DNA from 4 places in the Streptococcus sanguinis genome. Region 4 is predicted to be linked to each of the others. Evidence: predicted binding sites of a transcription regulator. Region 4 holds the regulator's gene; each other region holds the start of a gene.
What was found. The regulator Rex, encoded in region 4, represses fermentation and respiration genes when NADH is low (regulators of the CRP and FNR family bind a similar motif). The targets are predictions, from matches to a motif close to TTGTGAANTANTTCACAA.

Region 1 (4,299 bases), 650 kb from region 4:
TACCTGGATCGATTGAAAACTTGAGCAAGCCAGCATTTTTAATACCTACATAAGCAAGAAAAACCCCGATCCCTGCCGAGATAGCTGCTCGCAAGGAGCCTGGAATTGACTCGATGATCATCTTACGCACCTTGGTCAAAGTGATAATGAGCGAAATAATCCCGCAGATAAAGACCATAGCCAAGGCTTCCTGCCAAGTGTAGCCTAAGGCAAAGACGACCGTAAAAGTGAAAAAGGCATTCAGACCCATGCCCGGTGCCTGCGCATAAGGCAGGTTGGCAAAGAAGGCCATCATCAAGGTACCTGCAACAGCCCCGATAATCGTAGCTAGAAAGACACCCTGCTTGGGCATACCTGTCTGAGCCAACATAGCCGGATTGACGAATAAAATGTAGGACATGGCAAAGAAAGTCGTCAGACCAGCCAAAACTTCTGTCCGGACATCTGTCCCTTTTTCGGTCAGTTTGAAAAATTTATCCATTTTTCAATAAATCTCCTTTTGAGTAAAATTTCTAATATCTAGTTCAAAAAATAAATAAAAACAAATTTAAAACTACTTATTTGCGAACGATATTTTAAATTATAATAAAAAACATTCACTTTTTCAAGATGAATGTCTCGCTGTTCTTATTTTTTATTATCTCTCATCAGAAATACCAAACTCATAAACTGTAAAAAAGTAAAACCAAGAATGAAAGGCAGTCGATCAGGCTGCAAAGTTTGCAAAAGCTTCTGTATAACCAGCTGTGGATGAAGTAATAAATCCCAGCTATTGAGGCGATCATAACGTCCTATGTAGATAGCCAGACTGGACACAGCCGACAGAGCTGCCGTCAGCAATAGATCCAAATACCAGTTAAGCTTCCAACCTTCCTTGATGACATACCAGCTCTCCATACCACAGAAAATCCCGAATAAAATACTGGAAACAAAAGCTAAAAAGAGCAGAAAAACACTTGGCTTACTCAGAACATCTGCCACCCAAGTCATATGAATCAAATCAGTAATCATATAGAAAGTGTTGGGGAAGAAAAGCAACCACAACAGGAAAAGAAGAGGATAAGCCCACTTCTGCTTCTTGAATAAAAGCGTCAAGACAGCTGCATCATAGCTGATTAAGGCCAAGGTCATATTCCAGATGAGATAGGTTGGACCCCCATTTAGAGATTGGATATAGATAAAAAAGGCAATCATTAGAAAAAGAGCATGAATCATGAACGGTTTACGCATACGAAAAGCTCCTCCTTGCTGTGTCATAATTGTGACTGATTAGAGCACCATTATAACATAAGTCGTGTTATTTACACTGAATTCTGTTATAATAGTCTGTATTATCACTGAAAAGAGACTCACATGACAAAAAAAGTAATCGCTGTGGATTTGGACGGAACCTTGCTGGATTCTAACAGCAATCTGTCTGACTTCACCAAAGAAACCATCAAAAAAATTTCCCAAAAGGGCCACAAGGTCATCATCACAACAGGACGGCCCTACCGCATGGCTTTGAAATATTATAAAGAATTAGAGCTTAATACGCCCATGATTAACTTCAACGGCTCTTTGACTCATATTCCAGAAAAGAAATGGAACTTTGAAAAATCGCTGACGCTGGATAAGTCCTTTCTGCTGGATATGGTTAAGCGCAAGGATGAGATTGAAGCAGATTTCATTGCTGGCGAATACCGCAATAAATTCTATATCACCAATCCTAATGAAGAAATTGCTGATCCTAAGCTATTTGGCATCGATGCTTTTAAGCCTGAAAACCAGTTTCAAGCCAATCTGGTAACGGAGAATCCTAACGCCATTCTCCTGCAGACACGAGCAGCTGATAAATATGCTCTGGCAGAGGAAATGAATGCTTTTTACCAGCATGAACTTGCTATCAACTCTTGGGGCGGGCCACTCAACATTCTCGAGTGTGCTCCAAAAGGGGTCAATAAGGCCTTTGCCCTTCAGTACCTTCTTAATGTTCTCAATGTAGATCGTAAAAATCTGATTGCCTTTGGCGATGAGCAAAATGATACTGAGATGCTGTCCTTTGCTGGTACTGGCTATGCCATGAAAAATGCCAATACTGACCTGCTGCCCTTCGCTGACCAGCAGTTGTCTTTGACTAACGACCAAGATGGCGTCGCCCACGAGCTAAACAAACTCTTTTTATAAAAGTAGACAATTAGGCAAACTCTGTTCGAGAGTTTGTCTTTTCTTTTTTGTCTTCTCTCGACCTCAATCATGCTCAAAAGCTTTAAAAATCGGAGCTTATCCGCCGTATCATAGTTTTAAAGGTTACTTTCGCTCATATTTGTAAGTGTTTGCTATTTGTTTGAGTTTGTGATATAATTAACATAATTAAAAACTAAATAACAGGAGGAAACTACTTATGAAAGCAGTTGTTGTAAATCCAGAGGGAACTAATGTCCAACTCATAGAAAATAAGGAACTTCGTCCTCTTGAAACAGGGGAAGCTCTCGTTGACATCGAATACTGCGGTGTCTGCCATACGGATTTGCACGTCGCGCATGGTGACTTTGGTAAGGTACCGGGCCGCGTTCTCGGACATGAAGGTATTGGTATTGTCAAAGAAATCGCTCCAGATGTAAAAAGTCTCAAAGTCGGAGACCGCGTCAGTGTTGCATGGTTCTTTGAAGGCTGCGGCGCTTGTGAATACTGTACAACTGGCCGCGAAACCCTTTGCCGTACAGTAAAAAATGCTGGTTATTCTGTTGATGGTGGTATGGCAGAGCAATGTATCGTAACAGCTGATTACGCTGTCAAAGTCCCTGAAGGACTGGATCCTGCACAAGCTTCTTCTATCACTTGTGCCGGTGTAACGACCTACAAGGCTATCAAAGAAGCTCAGCTTCAACCAGGCCAATGGACAGTTATCTTTGGAGCAGGTGGATTGGGTAACCTAGCGGTTCAATATGCTAAGAAAGTCTTTAACGCACATGTTGTCGCTGTTGATATCAACAATGACAAGCTCGCTCTGGCCAAAGAAGTCGGTGCTGACATCGTCATCAACGGCCATGAAGTTGAAGATGTCACTGCTCTTATCCAAGAAAAAACTGGCGGTGCGCATTCTGCCGTAGTAACAGCCGTTTCTAAAGTTGCCTTTAACCAAGCTGTTGACTCTGTTCGTGCTGGCGGTCGGGTAGTTGCCGTTGGATTGCCATCTGAAATGATGGACCTCAGCATTGTCAAAACTGTTTTAAATGGTATCCAAGTCATTGGTTCCCTCGTTGGTACACGCAAGGACTTGGAAGAAGCCTTCCAGTTTGGTGCTGAAGGATTAGTGGTTCCTGTCGTTCAAAAGCGCCCTGTTTCAGATGCTGTGGATGTCTTTGACGAAATGGAAGCGGGTACTATTCAGGGACGTATGGTCCTTGACTTCACACACTAATACTTTAAAACATATCAATCCCAACATTTACCAAACTTTTGGAAACTTATGATAGACAGACTTAATATTATTAGAAACTTTTGCCATTATAGATGGAGGCTAAAGACATAAGATGCGAATTCTTGTCTTTGGTCCTCCTCTTTCTTTTTTGATAAACAAACACTTTCTCAAACACGATTCTTTTCTTTTATTTCAAAAGTCTCTTTCATATTATTTCAACATTTTTTCATATATTAATCTGTTATATTTTCTGTTTTCCTAATTTATTAAAACATTTCTATAGCTATGGTTTGCTTATACCTATATTTATCAGGCATTCAGTGAATACTGACATTTTTGAAAGAAAAAGTCGTTTTTAGGAACAAACGCTTGCATTTTTCATGAAAACGTTTTATAATAAACTTGCCTTAAAGTTTTCTTAAAACTTAAGTCAAACATTTTATAAGGAGGAATGTCAATAATGAGTATCGGAATCATTATTGCTAGCCACGGTGAATTTGCTGCTGGTATTCATCAATCAGGTTCTATGATTTTCGGTGAGCAGGAAAAAGTACAAGTTGTAACTTTCATGCCCAACGAAGGACCAGATGATCTCTATGCAAAGTTCAATGACGCTGTGGCTTCGTTTGATGCGGACGATGAAGTGTTGGTCTTGGCTGACCTTTGGAGTGGCTCTCCATTCAACCAAGCTAGCCGTGTCATGGGTGAAAATCCTGACCGCAAGTTCGCTATCATTACAGGCTTGAACCTGCCTATGCTGATTCAAGCTTATACAGAAAGGATGATGGATGCCAACGCCGGCGTTGAAGCTGTTGTTGCTAACATCATCAAAGAAGCCAAGGAAGGAGTCAAAGCTCTGCCTGAAGAGCTAAATCCTGCTGCTGAAGAAGCAAATG
Region 2 (4,299 bases), 730 kb from region 4:
TGTCATCAGTATTAGTGAAAATGGATGAAAACCGAATGAAATCATTTGACAATTTTTTAGGTTTGCGATATCATACTGTTCGGGCACCTCTTTTAGAGGTCAGAGCTTCCTGTTTCCAGGGAGCTATTTTTCTTTTTCGGACAGATTATGGAAAATCCTCCTATGGCTAAGTTTCCAGCAACTGTGATGCTTGCTGGAACGAATTGTTTTATGAAAAGGAGCACGTATGTCAACTAAATATATTTTTGTCACCGGTGGTGTAGTTTCTTCTATCGGGAAAGGAATTGTGGCAGCTAGCTTGGGCCGCCTTTTGAAGAATCGAGGTCTCAAAGTTACGATTCAGAAATTTGACCCTTATATCAATATTGATCCCGGAACCATGAGCCCTTACCAGCATGGGGAGGTGTTTGTGACAGATGATGGAGCCGAGACGGATCTGGATCTGGGGCACTATGAGCGTTTTATTGACATCAATCTCAATAAATACTCCAATGTCACCACTGGTAAGATCTATAGCGAAGTCCTGCGCAAGGAGCGTAAAGGTGAGTATCTGGGAGCGACGGTCCAAGTCATTCCGCATATTACGGATGCTCTCAAGGACAAGATCAAGCGGGCTGCACGGACGACGGACTCGGATGTGATTATCACCGAGGTCGGAGGTACAGTGGGCGACATCGAGTCTCTTCCTTTCTTAGAAGCTTTGCGTCAGATGAAGGCGGATGTCGGAGCAGACAATGTCATGTATATCCATACGACCCTCCTGCCCTATCTCAAGGCAGCTGGCGAAATGAAGACCAAGCCGACTCAGCATTCTGTCAAAGAGCTGCGAGGTCTGGGGATTCAGCCTAATATGCTGGTCATCCGCACAGAGAAGCCAGCTGGACAAAATATCAAAAACAAACTAGCTCAATTCTGTGATGTGGCGCCGGAGGCGGTCATTGAGTCGCTAGATGTGGAGCATCTTTACCAAATTCCTCTCAATTTGCAGGCGCAAAAGATGGACCAAATCGTCTGTGACCATCTGAAGCTGGATGTGCCAGCAGCGGATATGACAGAGTGGTCAGCCATGGTAGAGAAAGTGATGAACCTGAAAAAGCAGGTCCATATTGCTCTGGTCGGCAAGTATGTCGAGTTGCCAGATGCCTATATTTCAGTTGTTGAAGCGCTCAAGCATGCCGGCTATGCCAATGATGCGGAAGTTAAGATTGACTGGATTGATGCGAATCAGATAACAGCCGAAAACGCCGTAGAGCTTCTTGGAAATGCGGATGGGATTATCGTTCCGGGCGGCTTTGGTCAGAGAGGAACTGAGGGGAAAATTCAGGCAATCCGATATGCGCGTGAGCAGGATGTGCCTATGTTGGGAATTTGCTTGGGCATGCAGTTAACCTGTGTCGAATTCGCCCGTCATGTCCTAGGATTGGCAGATGCCAACTCAGCGGAGCTTAATCCAGACACACCATATCCAATCATTGACCTCATGCGTGATCAGATTGATGTAGAAGACTTGGGTGGAACGCTGAGATTGGGGCTCTATCCTTCTAAGCTTAAGAGTGGCTCTAAGGCAGCAGCGGCTTACGACTATCAAGAAGTCGTGCAGCGCCGTCACCGTCATCGCTATGAGTTTAACAATGATTTTCGCGAGCAGTTTGAGTCAGCCGGATTTACATTTTCAGGAGTTTCACCAGACAATCGCTTGGTCGAAATAGTGGAAATCCCAGAAAACAAATTCTTCGTTGCTTGTCAGTATCACCCAGAGCTTTCCAGCCGCCCGAACCGACCTGAAGGTCTTTATACAGCCTTTGTCACGGCAGCGGTAGAAAAGAGCTCGGAGAGATAGACCTGCTTTTTCTAGGATAAGCGATTTTTCTAGAGAAATGTTATAATGAAAGCAAAAGGAGGGAAGAAGATGTTTCTAAACATTTTAGCTAGTATTCGTACTAATAATTTTCAAGATGAGCATTGTGTAGAAAAAATCCAAGCTCTCTGGCAGGAACAAGAGGGAGCTGTGAAAGAAGCTTTTGCCCAAGGGGAACCGGTTTATGCTGTCTATCATGACTATGCTAGTGATTACAAAGGAGACTATAGTCTCTCTATCTGCCGTTTGACAGATGGGGAAGTCTATGATTTTGACACATCCGAGCAGACCTATCAAGTATTTGAGGCTGATAAGGAGGATCCTCAAGCGATTCTTCATGCTTGGCAGAGGATTTGGCAGGCAGAAGAAACAGGTGAGCTTCATCGAGATTATACTATTGACTTTGAAAAATACGATCCCGACCAAACGGTGGCTGTCTTTATTGCGACTCAGCAGCACTGAGTTTTCTGTGTTCCTGCCTTAGCTTCATTTTCGCTTAGATTTCCCAATTTTACTGATTGAGTAGAAAGTTGATTTTTTGAAATAAACTAAAAAATTTTCTTGACAAGCCTTAGCTGTCCTGTTATACTAGTAAGGTACTCAATCGCGGGGATGGCGGAATTGGCAGACGCGCAGGACTAAGGATCCTGTGACCGCTTTAGGTCGTGAGGGTTCAAGTCCCTCTCTCCGCATCAAGTAAGCTGACTTCGGTCAGCTTTTTCTTTTTGCGATAGAGACGCTTAAAAAGGCTGAGTGTCTCCCTGCAATTCTTTAAAATTTCAGGAAAAACTAGCAATTTTAGTGAAAAAGTGATAAAATAAACAATGTAAGTGGTTTAACCACAAAAAATAAGAGGAGGCCTGATAAGAATGGCAATCGTTTCAGCAGAAAAATTTGTCCAAGCAGCTCGTGACAATGGTTACGCAGTTGGTGGATTCAACACAAACAACCTTGAGTGGACTCAAGCTATCCTGCGTGCGGCAGAAGCAAAGAAAGCACCAGTGCTTATCCAAACTTCAATGGGTGCTGCTAAATACATGGGTGGCTACAAAGTTGCTCGTAACTTGATCGCTAACCTTGTAGAATCAATGGGCATCACTGTACCAGTTGCGATTCACTTGGACCATGGTCACTACGAAGATGCACTTGAGTGTATTGAAGTTGGTTACACTTCTATCATGTTTGATGGTTCACACCTTCCAGTAGAAGAAAACCTTAAATTGGCTAAAGACGTTGTTGAAAAAGCACACGCTAAAGGTATCTCAGTAGAAGCTGAAGTTGGTACTATCGGTGGTGAAGAAGACGGTATCATCGGTAAAGGTGAATTGGCTCCAATCGAAGACGCTAAAGCAATGGTTGAAACCGGAATCGACTTCTTGGCAGCTGGTATCGGTAACATCCACGGTCCATACCCGGCAAACTGGGAAGGTCTTGACCTTGACCACTTGAAGAAATTGACAGAAGCTCTTCCAGGCTTCCCAATCGTATTGCACGGTGGTTCAGGTATTCCTGATGACCAAATCCAAGCAGCTATCAAACTTGGTGTTGCGAAAGTTAACGTTAACACTGAATGCCAAATCGCATTCGCTAACGCAACTCGTAAATTTGCTCGCGACTACGAAGCAAACGAAGCAGAATACGACAAGAAGAAACTCTTCGACCCACGTAAATTCTTGGCTGACGGTGTAAAAGCTATCCAAGCATCAGTTGAAGAACGTATCGACGTATTCGGTTCAGAAGGTAAAGCTTAATAAGCTTGTAAATGCTTGATATAACAGGGTTTATCCGATTTGGATAAACCTTTTTTCTTTGCTTATCACCTAATATAATGAGTAATGGGGATACCATATTTTGTTTTCTCAGTAGAAAATAATGTCTGTATTATATTAGCATACTATTATAGAAATATTGTATACAAGTCTTTTTAGACGCTATATTAAATAAATGTTAGTTACAATAAAAAACAGATTTACGAAAAGAAATGCCTAGATTTGCTTATTGTAATTTAATTCAGTATAATTATAGAAATCTCGGTAAAGGGTTAATTAAATAACAAATGCAATATTATATGTTCATAAAACAGTTCTTAAACTGGGGAATCATTTTGGGTGTCATACCTATTTTAAGTAAAACTTTTTTGTACTTTCCGAAAGATAATAATGCAAGCTCAGTATCGGATAAGAGCAATACTTGGGAGATTTGGCTAAAGAATATTATTTGGTCCTTGGCTATCGTAATTTTTGTATTAATAATTTTTTGGCAGGTAATTATAAAAAATTATTTTTTAGTCTCCTGTTTAAGTTTGTTATATTGGTTAGAACGGATAAATGATAATATTCATTCCTCTGTAAAGCTTAAGGAAATTTTAAAAAGCCCTAGTGGTAATGTACTTTCTCTTTCAGAATGGCAATCAATAGTATCGATAGTTGTCTTTATTTCGT
Region 3 (4,299 bases), 710 kb from region 4:
GACAGCTTGACCATTTCATTGGACATCTGCTGAAGCTGACGGCCCTTCTCAATGCAGACCTCTACCATTGGAACCAAGGACTTGGCATCCAAAGGTTTAACCAAGTAAGCACTAATTCCATTGGTTTTAGCTTTTTGAACATAGTGTTCATCACTGTAGGCTGACAGTAGAATCACACTGTAGGCTAAAGCATCTTCGAGTATCTTCTTACCCGCTGTCAGGCCATCCAGAAGCGGAAGCTTGATGTCCATCATGACCAAGTCACAACGATATTTCTGACACAAATCAATAGCCTCAAAGCCATCGGATGCCTCAGCCACCACTTCATAATCAGCTTCTTCTAATATATTTCGGATATCTAATCTTACAATTGGATCATCATCAACAATTAGTATTCTGCCCTTCATACTTCCCCTCGACAGTTTGATTTTTTATGTCCGCGTTACGACAGTGCTGGAGAAGCCTAAAATCTCTTCCAGACCTTGTAAAACGGCAATGAGAGCTGCCTCAACAGAAGAAACGTCACCTGTCATCACGACAGAGCCGCTGAAACGATCCACAAAACCAATTTGAACATCTGCAGCCTTGGTCGCAATATCAACCGCAATGATAGCCGCTTCACTCGGAGTGATCGTCAAGATTCCAATCGCATTCTTGATTTCTGCCTGCAATCCCAATTTTTCAAAAATGACTTCATCAGGATTAGCGATAAGGTGCGCCAAGGTCACTTGTTTCCCAGGAACGTATTCCTGTATCATTCTTTGTTTTTCTTCCAATTTAGTAAACCTTCTTCATGATTTTAAACCTTCAGAAGTGTACTGCACGCTCTTAATCATTATACAATAATTTTGGCATAACAGCAATTCAGAGGATTAAAACGCTTTCTCTAATACTTTAAGCAGCTCTTCTGCCGTAGGGACACGAGGGTTAGTCGGAGTACAGCCATCATGCAGAGCAGCTTCTGAAATTTCTACCTTGTACTGAGCAAAAGCATCTGCTTTCACACCATATTCTCTTAGAGAAGTTGGCATCTCCAGCTTTCTTTGTAGTTTCTTGATGGCTTCAACCAGCTGTCTTACTCCTGACACAGGACTTGAAGCACTGCATCCCAGTAGTTTGGCAATATCCTGATAGCGGCTCGCTACAGTCTTGTCTGTCGCCTGCCGGTTCCGATTGTTGAATTCGATACCAGCATTATACTGAATGACATGGGGCATTAAAATACTGTTTAAACGACCATGAGGCACATGGAACTTAGCGCCTGCCGCATGTGCCAGACTGTGATTGATACCCAAAGAAGCTGTATTAAAGGCCATACCTGCCAGAGTGGATGCTGCATGCATCTTTTCACGCGCTTCTACATCCTGACCATTTTTGTAGGCTTTAGGCAGGTATTCAAAGACCAGCTTGATTGCCTTTTCAGCCAAGGCATCAGAGAAGTCCGTAGCCTTGGTCGATACATAAGCTTCAATGGCATGGGTCAGTACATCCATTCCAGTGTCAGCCGTGATGTTACCAGGAAGTGACAGAACCAAATCCGCATCTAAGATCGCAACATCCGGAAGGATTTCTTTGGTCACTAAAGGATATTTGGTACCTCTCTCTGCATCCGTGATGACAGAAAAGGACGTTACTTCAGATCCAGTTCCGCTTGTTGTAGGAATGGCGATGAGAATAGCCTCTGAGAAGGCACCCTGCTTCTTGGCAAAATAATACATAGCCTTGGAAGCATCAATGGCAGAGCCTCCGCCAATAGAAAGCACAATGCTGATTGGCTTGTCTCCTGCACTCTTGATACCAGCTACAACCGTTTCGATTGGCGGATCAGGCACAATGTCTGTGAAAACAACAATGTCATTGCTGTCATCAAAGTTGGCTAAAATAGCATCCAACGTGCCAGATGTCTTCAAAAAAGGATCGGCAACGACTAAAATATGCTCGTTTTTATAATGGCTTAATTGCTGCAGAGCGCCCTTGCCCACATGCAATTCAGTCTTATAGGAAATCTTATACATCTTTTCTCCTTTCTGTTGTATCTATTTTTAAACAAAAAGAAGCTATATGAAAATAAGACTGTTCCCCTACACACGTCACAGCATTTTCATATAGCTTCATTGCTTATTTATCTTCAGTACCCCTTTGTACTATATTGAATTATAACACAAAAGCGCTTTCATGGCAATGAAAAAGTCATTAATATAAGAAGTTTTTAGTGCCGCTTCTCTTTTCAAAAACAAGCTTGTTTGAAGGATTAAATTTTTATTAAAATTTGATTCGTTTTCCTTGTAATTACCTGTGAAAGGTGTTACAATCTAGTTACTAGGAAATTGATTTTAGTACTTTTAAGGATATGGAAGTCTGGTGCAAATCCAGCGCGGTCCCGCCACTGTGATAAGCTTTTCAGCTTTAAGTCAGGTCTTTATTCTTAAATTTTAGTAGATTTCATGCCTCGATGTAAGGTAGTGATGTCAGTTTGGAACAAACATTTTAGCTTAGTTTCCATTATTGACTCTACGTTTAAGTACGTTAATTTTCTAAAGATGAGGTTTCACTTGTCTTTCTGCAAAGGAGCAGAGTCAATAATTGGAAAGCTAGTGCTAATCAACGAAGCTTAGCATGAAGATACAATGATGTATAGGCGGCTTTCTTTTTTAGAAGATTAAAATAAGTTCTGTCCTTCCAAGACTCAGTAGGAGTCAATTTGGAAAGACAGAACTTTTTCTGTTTCTTTTTGTCACTGGCGTTTGCTTGCCCAACGCTCAACATCTGCCTTGGTGATATTGTGGAAGACCTTAGCACCTCTTTCATAGGCGATGTCTTCTTGGTTTTTAGTAAAGTTGATTACTCGAGCCAAGGCAAAGAAATAATCTGATAGACGATTGACAAAAATCAGGACATTATTGTTAATTTCTGTAGTCCACATAGCCCCTACGATATGGCGCTCTGCCCGTCTTGCAATGGTCCGAGCCACATGAATCATGGAAGCAATCTCGTCACCGCCTGGCAGGATAAATCTTTCCAGAGCCGGTGGAATTTCTGCGTAGGTATCAATCCTCTCCTCAATCCAGTCAATCAGCTGCTGATCGACCTTATAAGGGTAAACTCCCTTAGGAGTAGAGAGGTCTGAACCACAGTCAAAGAGATAATGCTGCAGCTGGAGCAGCTCATCTCTCAGCTTATCATCCTTGTCCAGCTTGGTAATGGTATAACCAATCCAAGAGTTCAGCTCATCAATGGTTCCGTAAGCATTAACTCGTTCTGCATCCTTGGCAACACTTTGACCGCCAACTAGCTTAGTCAAGCCCTTGTCACCTGTTTTTGTATAGAGTTGCATATTTTTCCTCCTTTAAGTCACATTTTTGCGAATATCAACATAATCTTCTTCTTTCAAGCTGCCTTCAGCAAAGGTTGGCATGTGCTCCATGGTATAAACAGCATTTTCCAGCAGAAAGAAAGCCAAAGGACAGCCTGAACCTTCACCTAGCCGCATGTCCAGCAAAAGCATGGGCTCCAGTCCTAGAAAGTCACTGACCAGTCTGTAAGCAGGCTCCGTCGAAGCATGGGAAGCAAAGGTATAGTCCAAGACATGAGGAGTCAGCTGATGGGCAATCAGAAGCCCCGTTAGAGAGATAAGGCCATCCACTACACAAGGCAGCTGATAGCGGGCACAGGCAAGATGAGTGCCTGCCATAGCCAGCATATCCAGCCCGCCAAGCTTAGCTGTCAGATCCAGAATATCTCCATAAGGAGCGTGACAATCCAAACACTGCTGGATAACAGCTGTTTTATGAGCCTTCATATCCTGAGTCAGACCGGCTCCATAGCCTGTGACATCTTCTGCTTTAAGACCGAGAACTGCCGCAATGACAGCAGCCGAGGTGGTGGTGTTGCCAATCCCCATTTCTCCAGTTCCAAAGAGACGATAGCCGTCTTTGATCAAGGCCTCTGTCTTCTTGTAGCCGACTAGAATTGCCGCTATAGCCTGCTCGCGAGTCATGGCCTGCTCCTTGAGCATGTTACGCGTCCCATGACAGACCTTGTCCTTATTTTCCTCAAAGATATCCTTCTTGCAGCCAATGTCTACCAGGCAGATGTCTGAACCTACATGTTTGGAAATAGCGCACAGGCCTGACTTCCCTGCTAGAATATTGCGAGCAACAGTATAGGTCGTTTCTTGAGGATTGGCAGAAACGCCTTCAGCCACAATGCCATTATCTGCCACGTAGACGAGAACAATCTTCTTCTCTAAATCAATGGGACCAGAAAACATGGCATGCAAGCGAGCATAGATGGTCTCGA
Region 4 (4,299 bases):
GGTGCTGGAGTGGATCGCGTGATTTCTCTGGATCTTCATGCCGTGCAGGTCCAAGGATTCTTTGATATCCCAGTAGATAACCTCTTCACTATCCCACTCTTTGCCAAACACTACTGCAACATGGGCCTTACTGGCGATGATGTCGTTGTCGTCAGCCCTAAAAACTCTGGCGTCAAACGCGCCCGCAATCTTGCTGAGTATTTGGATTCCCCGATTGCGATTATTGATTATGGCGAAGATGAGGCAGGTCGCTCCGAAGGATATATCATCGGAGATGTCGAAGGTAAGAAAGCTATTCTAATCGACGATATTTTAAATACCGGTCGGACTTTCTCTGAAGCGTCTAAAATTGTCAGCCGCGAAGGCGCAGTCGAAATTTATGCCGTATCCAGTCATGGACTCTTTGCAGATAAAGCTGCGGAATTGCTGGATGATTCTCCTATCAGGGAAATACTTGTGACAGACTCTGTTGATACCAAAGAAAAAACACCTAAGAATCTCCACTACATTACAGCTAGTGAACTGATTGGTGATGCCATTGTCCGCATTCAAGAGAGAAAACCAGTCAGCCCACTCTTTGCCTATCAAAAGAAATAAGGTAACCAGAGTGATTTATTTAGATAATGCCGCTACAACTGCTTTGTCGCCCGCTGCAATCCAAGCAATGACCAAGAATATGACTGTCTTTGGAAATCCTTCCAGTACGCATAGCCATGGCCGAGAAGCTAGTAAACTCCTCAGACAGGCGCGTGAGGATATTGCTCAAGCTCTGCATACTCAAAGCAATAAGATTCTTTTTACTTCAGGTGGCACTGAAAGCAACAATACTGCTATCAAAGGCTATGCCCTTCGTCACCAAAACCGAGGAAAGCATATTGTCACCACTGCTATTGAACACCATGCTGTCTTAGAAGTGGTGGAATACCTAGTAGATAAATTCGGCTTCGAAGCTACTTTTGTTCAGCCGGTAGATGGTCAGATTCGAGCGGAGGATATTAAGAAGGCTCTTAGACCTGACACTATTCTTGTGTCCGTCATGGCAGTTAATAACGAGACGGGTGCCATGCTCCCCATTAAGGAAATTGGTGAATTACTACAAGAACATCCTGCTGCTTTTCACGTTGATGCTGTCCAAGCAATTGGTAAACTTCCCATCTACCCTGACGAGCTAAGGATTGACTTTCTCTCTGCTTCAGCGCATAAGTTTCATGGTCCCAAAGGCGTTGGCTTCCTTTATGCCAAGAAGATGGATTTTGACAATTTCATGCACGGTGGCGACCAGGAAGAAAAACACCGGGCCGGAACTGAAAATCTAATCTCTATCACAGGTATGGCGGCGGCTCTGTCAGATAGCACGGAACATCTTGAGGAAAATCTAGCGCATGCGCAAGACTTAAAAGACAGCTTACTTGCTGACTTATCGGACATTAAACATTACTTAAATGAAAGTCAGCCAAGCTTGCCATATGTCATCAATTTGGGATTTCCCAATCAAAAGAATGACCTACTTCTGCTTCAAATGGATTTAAATGGCTTTTCCATTTCAACAGGCTCAGCCTGTACAGCCGGAGCTATACAACCCAGTCATGTCTTGCAGGCTATGTATGGCAAGGATTCCAACCGCTTGTATGAGTCCATTCGGATCAGCACTTCGGACCAAACGACTCTGCAAGAGATTCAATCATTTACAAAGAAATTAAAAGAATTTTTAGGAGGATAAGATGGCCTTTCAAACATCTGTTAGCTTAGCAAACTGTGAATATACCTATTCACTTCATCCAAATGTCAAGAAATTTACCTTGCGCGACAATACATTCGCTGAAAGCAAGGTTGGCAACTATGAACTCTCACGTCTGCTGGAATCTGTTCCCAACAGCGGAAATGGTTTTCTGCTGAAAATCATCGTCAATAAAGAGTTGAATGGTTTCAAAATCAACATCACTGACAAATCAGGCCTGCGCTTGGTCAATATTTTCAAATCAGAAGACCATCACATTATCCAGCAAGAATTTTATTTCTTGATGGATAGCTTGGTTGAAAGAAATATTTTTGAAAAGACACCACAATAAGCAAGATTCTCGCAATTTTGCTTTTTTGGTTTTGAATCTTCAAAATTTAAACGAGCTTGACTTCTACTTAGAACACTTGAAGAAAAGACTAACCGAACCCAAAGAAAGGATTAACAATGGTTGAACTGACCTATTTGGACTCATATAAGGTGAAACGAACACTTACCTATGAAGACTTCGACGAATTTCTTCTCGCCTTCTCTGGCTGTGTCACAGTTCCTGACTCGCTCAAAGTACTTTCCATCACTTATAATGGACACCAGCTGCCTTTTGCAGGGCTAATTGGGGACTTGTACCGCCAGATGTACCAGTTAGACCTTAGTCCCTACCAGGACTAAGCTTTTAAACACTATTATTCCCAGCAATTCCTGATTTTCTTTTTTAGTGCATTAAACATCCTTAATTAGTTGATTTTTTCACAAACTTCCTATAAAATAGAATTAGAAAGGTTGTGATTTTGTGAAAACTGAAAAAAATACTACAATTCCTCGAGCAACTGCTAAAAGGCTATCGCTCTACTATCGTATTTTTAAACGTTTTAATGCTGAGAAGATCGAAAAAGCAAACTCCAAGCAAATTGCAGAAGCCATTGGTATTGACTCTGCTACTGTCAGACGAGATTTTTCTTATTTCGGTGAACTTGGCCGCAGAGGATTTGGTTACGATGTCAAGAAATTGATGAACTTTTTTGCTGACCTCTTGAACGACAATGCTATTACCAATGTCATGATTGTTGGCGTTGGTAATATGGGACGTGCTCTGCTGCACTATCGTTTTCATGAGCGCAATAAAATGAAGGTTGTAATGGCTTTTGACATAGATGACCATCCAGAAGTTGGCAGCACAACCAGCGATGGAATTCCTATCTATGGAATTTCCCAAATCAAAGAAAAAATACAGTCAGGAAATGTGCAAACCGCCATCCTAACTGTACCTAGCGTAAAAGCTCAAGAAGTCGCATCTATCTTAGTTCAGGCTGGTGTCAAGGGCATTCTCTGTTTCTCACCTGTAAACCTATCCCTGCCTAAGGATGTGGTCGTCCAGTATGTTGACCTGACTAGCGAACTGCAGACTTTGCTCTACTTCATGAGAAAAAATGATTATTAATTTGAAAGAGGTATTAAACACTCTATGAGTAAACCTATTATTGGAATAACCGGAAATGAAAGAGAAATCCCAGACGATCACTTCATCCATATAAGCTATACAGCGACAGGATTCGTTGAGGGTGTCAAAGAAGTTGGCGGAATTCCAATGATTTTGCCAATCGGTGATGAAGAAATGGCTAAACAGTATGTTTCCATTGTCGATAAATTAATCATCACAGGAGGTCAAAATGTATGCCCTCAATTCTATGGTGAAGAGAAAACCATTGACAGCGATGATTATTTACTCAAGCGAGACATTTTTGAGTTAGCTTTAATCAAGGAAGCTCGCCGCCAAAATAAACCAATCTTCACTGTCTGCCGCGGAACCCAACTTTATAATGTCGCTTTAGGCGGTACGCTTCATCAAGATATTGAAGATCATTGGCAAGATAGCTCTGCTGAGTACACAACCCAAAGCATGGTGACCAAGAATGGTTCTATTCTGCACGAAATCTATGGACCAGCATCCGAAATCAACTCCTTCCACCATCAGAGTATCAAGGATTTGGCTACTGGCCTAGAAGTCATCGCCTATGATCCTCGCGATAAGATTATTGAAGCCATCACTTCTACTGATGGTAGTCCTTTCCTTGGCGTCCAATGGCATCCAGAGTTCTTGTTTGGCTCCAGAGAAGGAGACTTAGCTCTGTTTGATTATGTTGTCAATATTCTTTAAAAGCTTCTATTCCTAGATAAACTTCTGTTCTACTCGAATAGAAGTTTTTTATACTCAAGTAAATCGAATTATATTATATCATATCTGTCTCCTCTCGGTAGCTATAGTAGTTGCATTTGGACACAATCAAATGATCCAAAAGAACTAAACCCATCATCTCACATGCTTCTTTCATATGCTGGGTCACCTCATCGTCGTTTCTGCTGGGAACGACTGATCCTGATGGATGATTGTGTACCAGTATGATAGATGTCGCCAAATGTTTGAGAGCGTAGTGGAGAATCTCTCTTGGCTCAGCAATGCTTCTGCTTACCGTCCCCATGAAAATAGTCTGCTGGTGCAGAATTTGATTTTGACTATTAAGATAAATAGCAACCAAGCACTCCTGCCTCATATCTCCCAATTC

Region 1: adhP (alcohol dehydrogenase AdhP) is a predicted target of Rex. The motif match lies at 2,333-2,350, and genes of this name have one in related genera.
Region 2: FOC72_RS00850 (class II fructose-bisphosphate aldolase) is a predicted target of Rex. The motif match lies at 2,666-2,683, and genes of this name have one in related genera.
Region 3: FOC72_RS07695 (1-propanol dehydrogenase PduQ) is a predicted target of Rex. The motif match lies at 2,148-2,165, and genes of this name have one in related genera.

The regions. Positions count from the first base shown of each region.
Region 1 covers NZ_CP054570.1:247,884-252,182, reverse strand. The annotation lists gene FOC72_RS01235 (NCS2 family permease) at 1-481, opposite strand, end outside; gene FOC72_RS01230 (DUF1361 domain-containing protein) at 628-1,257, opposite strand; gene FOC72_RS01225 (Cof-type HAD-IIB family hydrolase) at 1,354-2,166, shown strand; gene adhP (alcohol dehydrogenase AdhP) at 2,384-3,403, shown strand; gene FOC72_RS01215 (PTS sugar transporter subunit IIB) at 3,864-4,299, shown strand, end outside.
Region 2 covers NZ_CP054570.1:171,104-175,402, forward strand. The annotation lists partial or broken gene FOC72_RS11700 (B3/B4 domain-containing protein) at 1-28, shown strand, start outside; gene pyrG (CTP synthase) at 227-1,840, shown strand; gene FOC72_RS00840 (GyrI-like domain-containing protein) at 1,910-2,320, shown strand; tRNA gene FOC72_RS00845 (tRNA-Leu) at 2,465-2,550, shown strand; gene FOC72_RS00850 (class II fructose-bisphosphate aldolase) at 2,728-3,609, shown strand; gene FOC72_RS00855 (hypothetical protein) at 3,963-4,299, shown strand, end outside.
Region 3 covers NZ_CP054570.1:1,605,764-1,610,062, forward strand. The annotation lists gene FOC72_RS07685 (ANTAR domain-containing response regulator) at 1-407, opposite strand, end outside; gene FOC72_RS07690 (BMC domain-containing protein) at 432-776, opposite strand; gene FOC72_RS07695 (1-propanol dehydrogenase PduQ) at 873-2,015, opposite strand; adenosylcobalamin (AdoCbl) riboswitch at 2,326-2,474, shown strand; gene FOC72_RS07700 (cob(I)yrinic acid a,c-diamide adenosyltransferase) at 2,735-3,334, opposite strand; gene cobT (nicotinate-nucleotide--dimethylbenzimidazole phosphoribosyltransferase) at 3,347-4,299, opposite strand, start outside.
Region 4 covers NZ_CP054570.1:898,136-902,434, reverse strand. The annotation lists gene FOC72_RS04475 (ribose-phosphate diphosphokinase) at 1-597, shown strand, start outside; gene FOC72_RS04470 (cysteine desulfurase family protein) at 608-1,720, shown strand; gene FOC72_RS04465 (DUF1831 domain-containing protein) at 1,722-2,069, shown strand; gene FOC72_RS04460 (DUF4649 family protein) at 2,186-2,407, shown strand; gene FOC72_RS04455 (redox-sensing transcriptional repressor Rex) at 2,529-3,176, shown strand; gene FOC72_RS04450 (gamma-glutamyl-gamma-aminobutyrate hydrolase family protein) at 3,201-3,893, shown strand; gene radC (RadC family protein) at 3,967-4,299, opposite strand, start outside.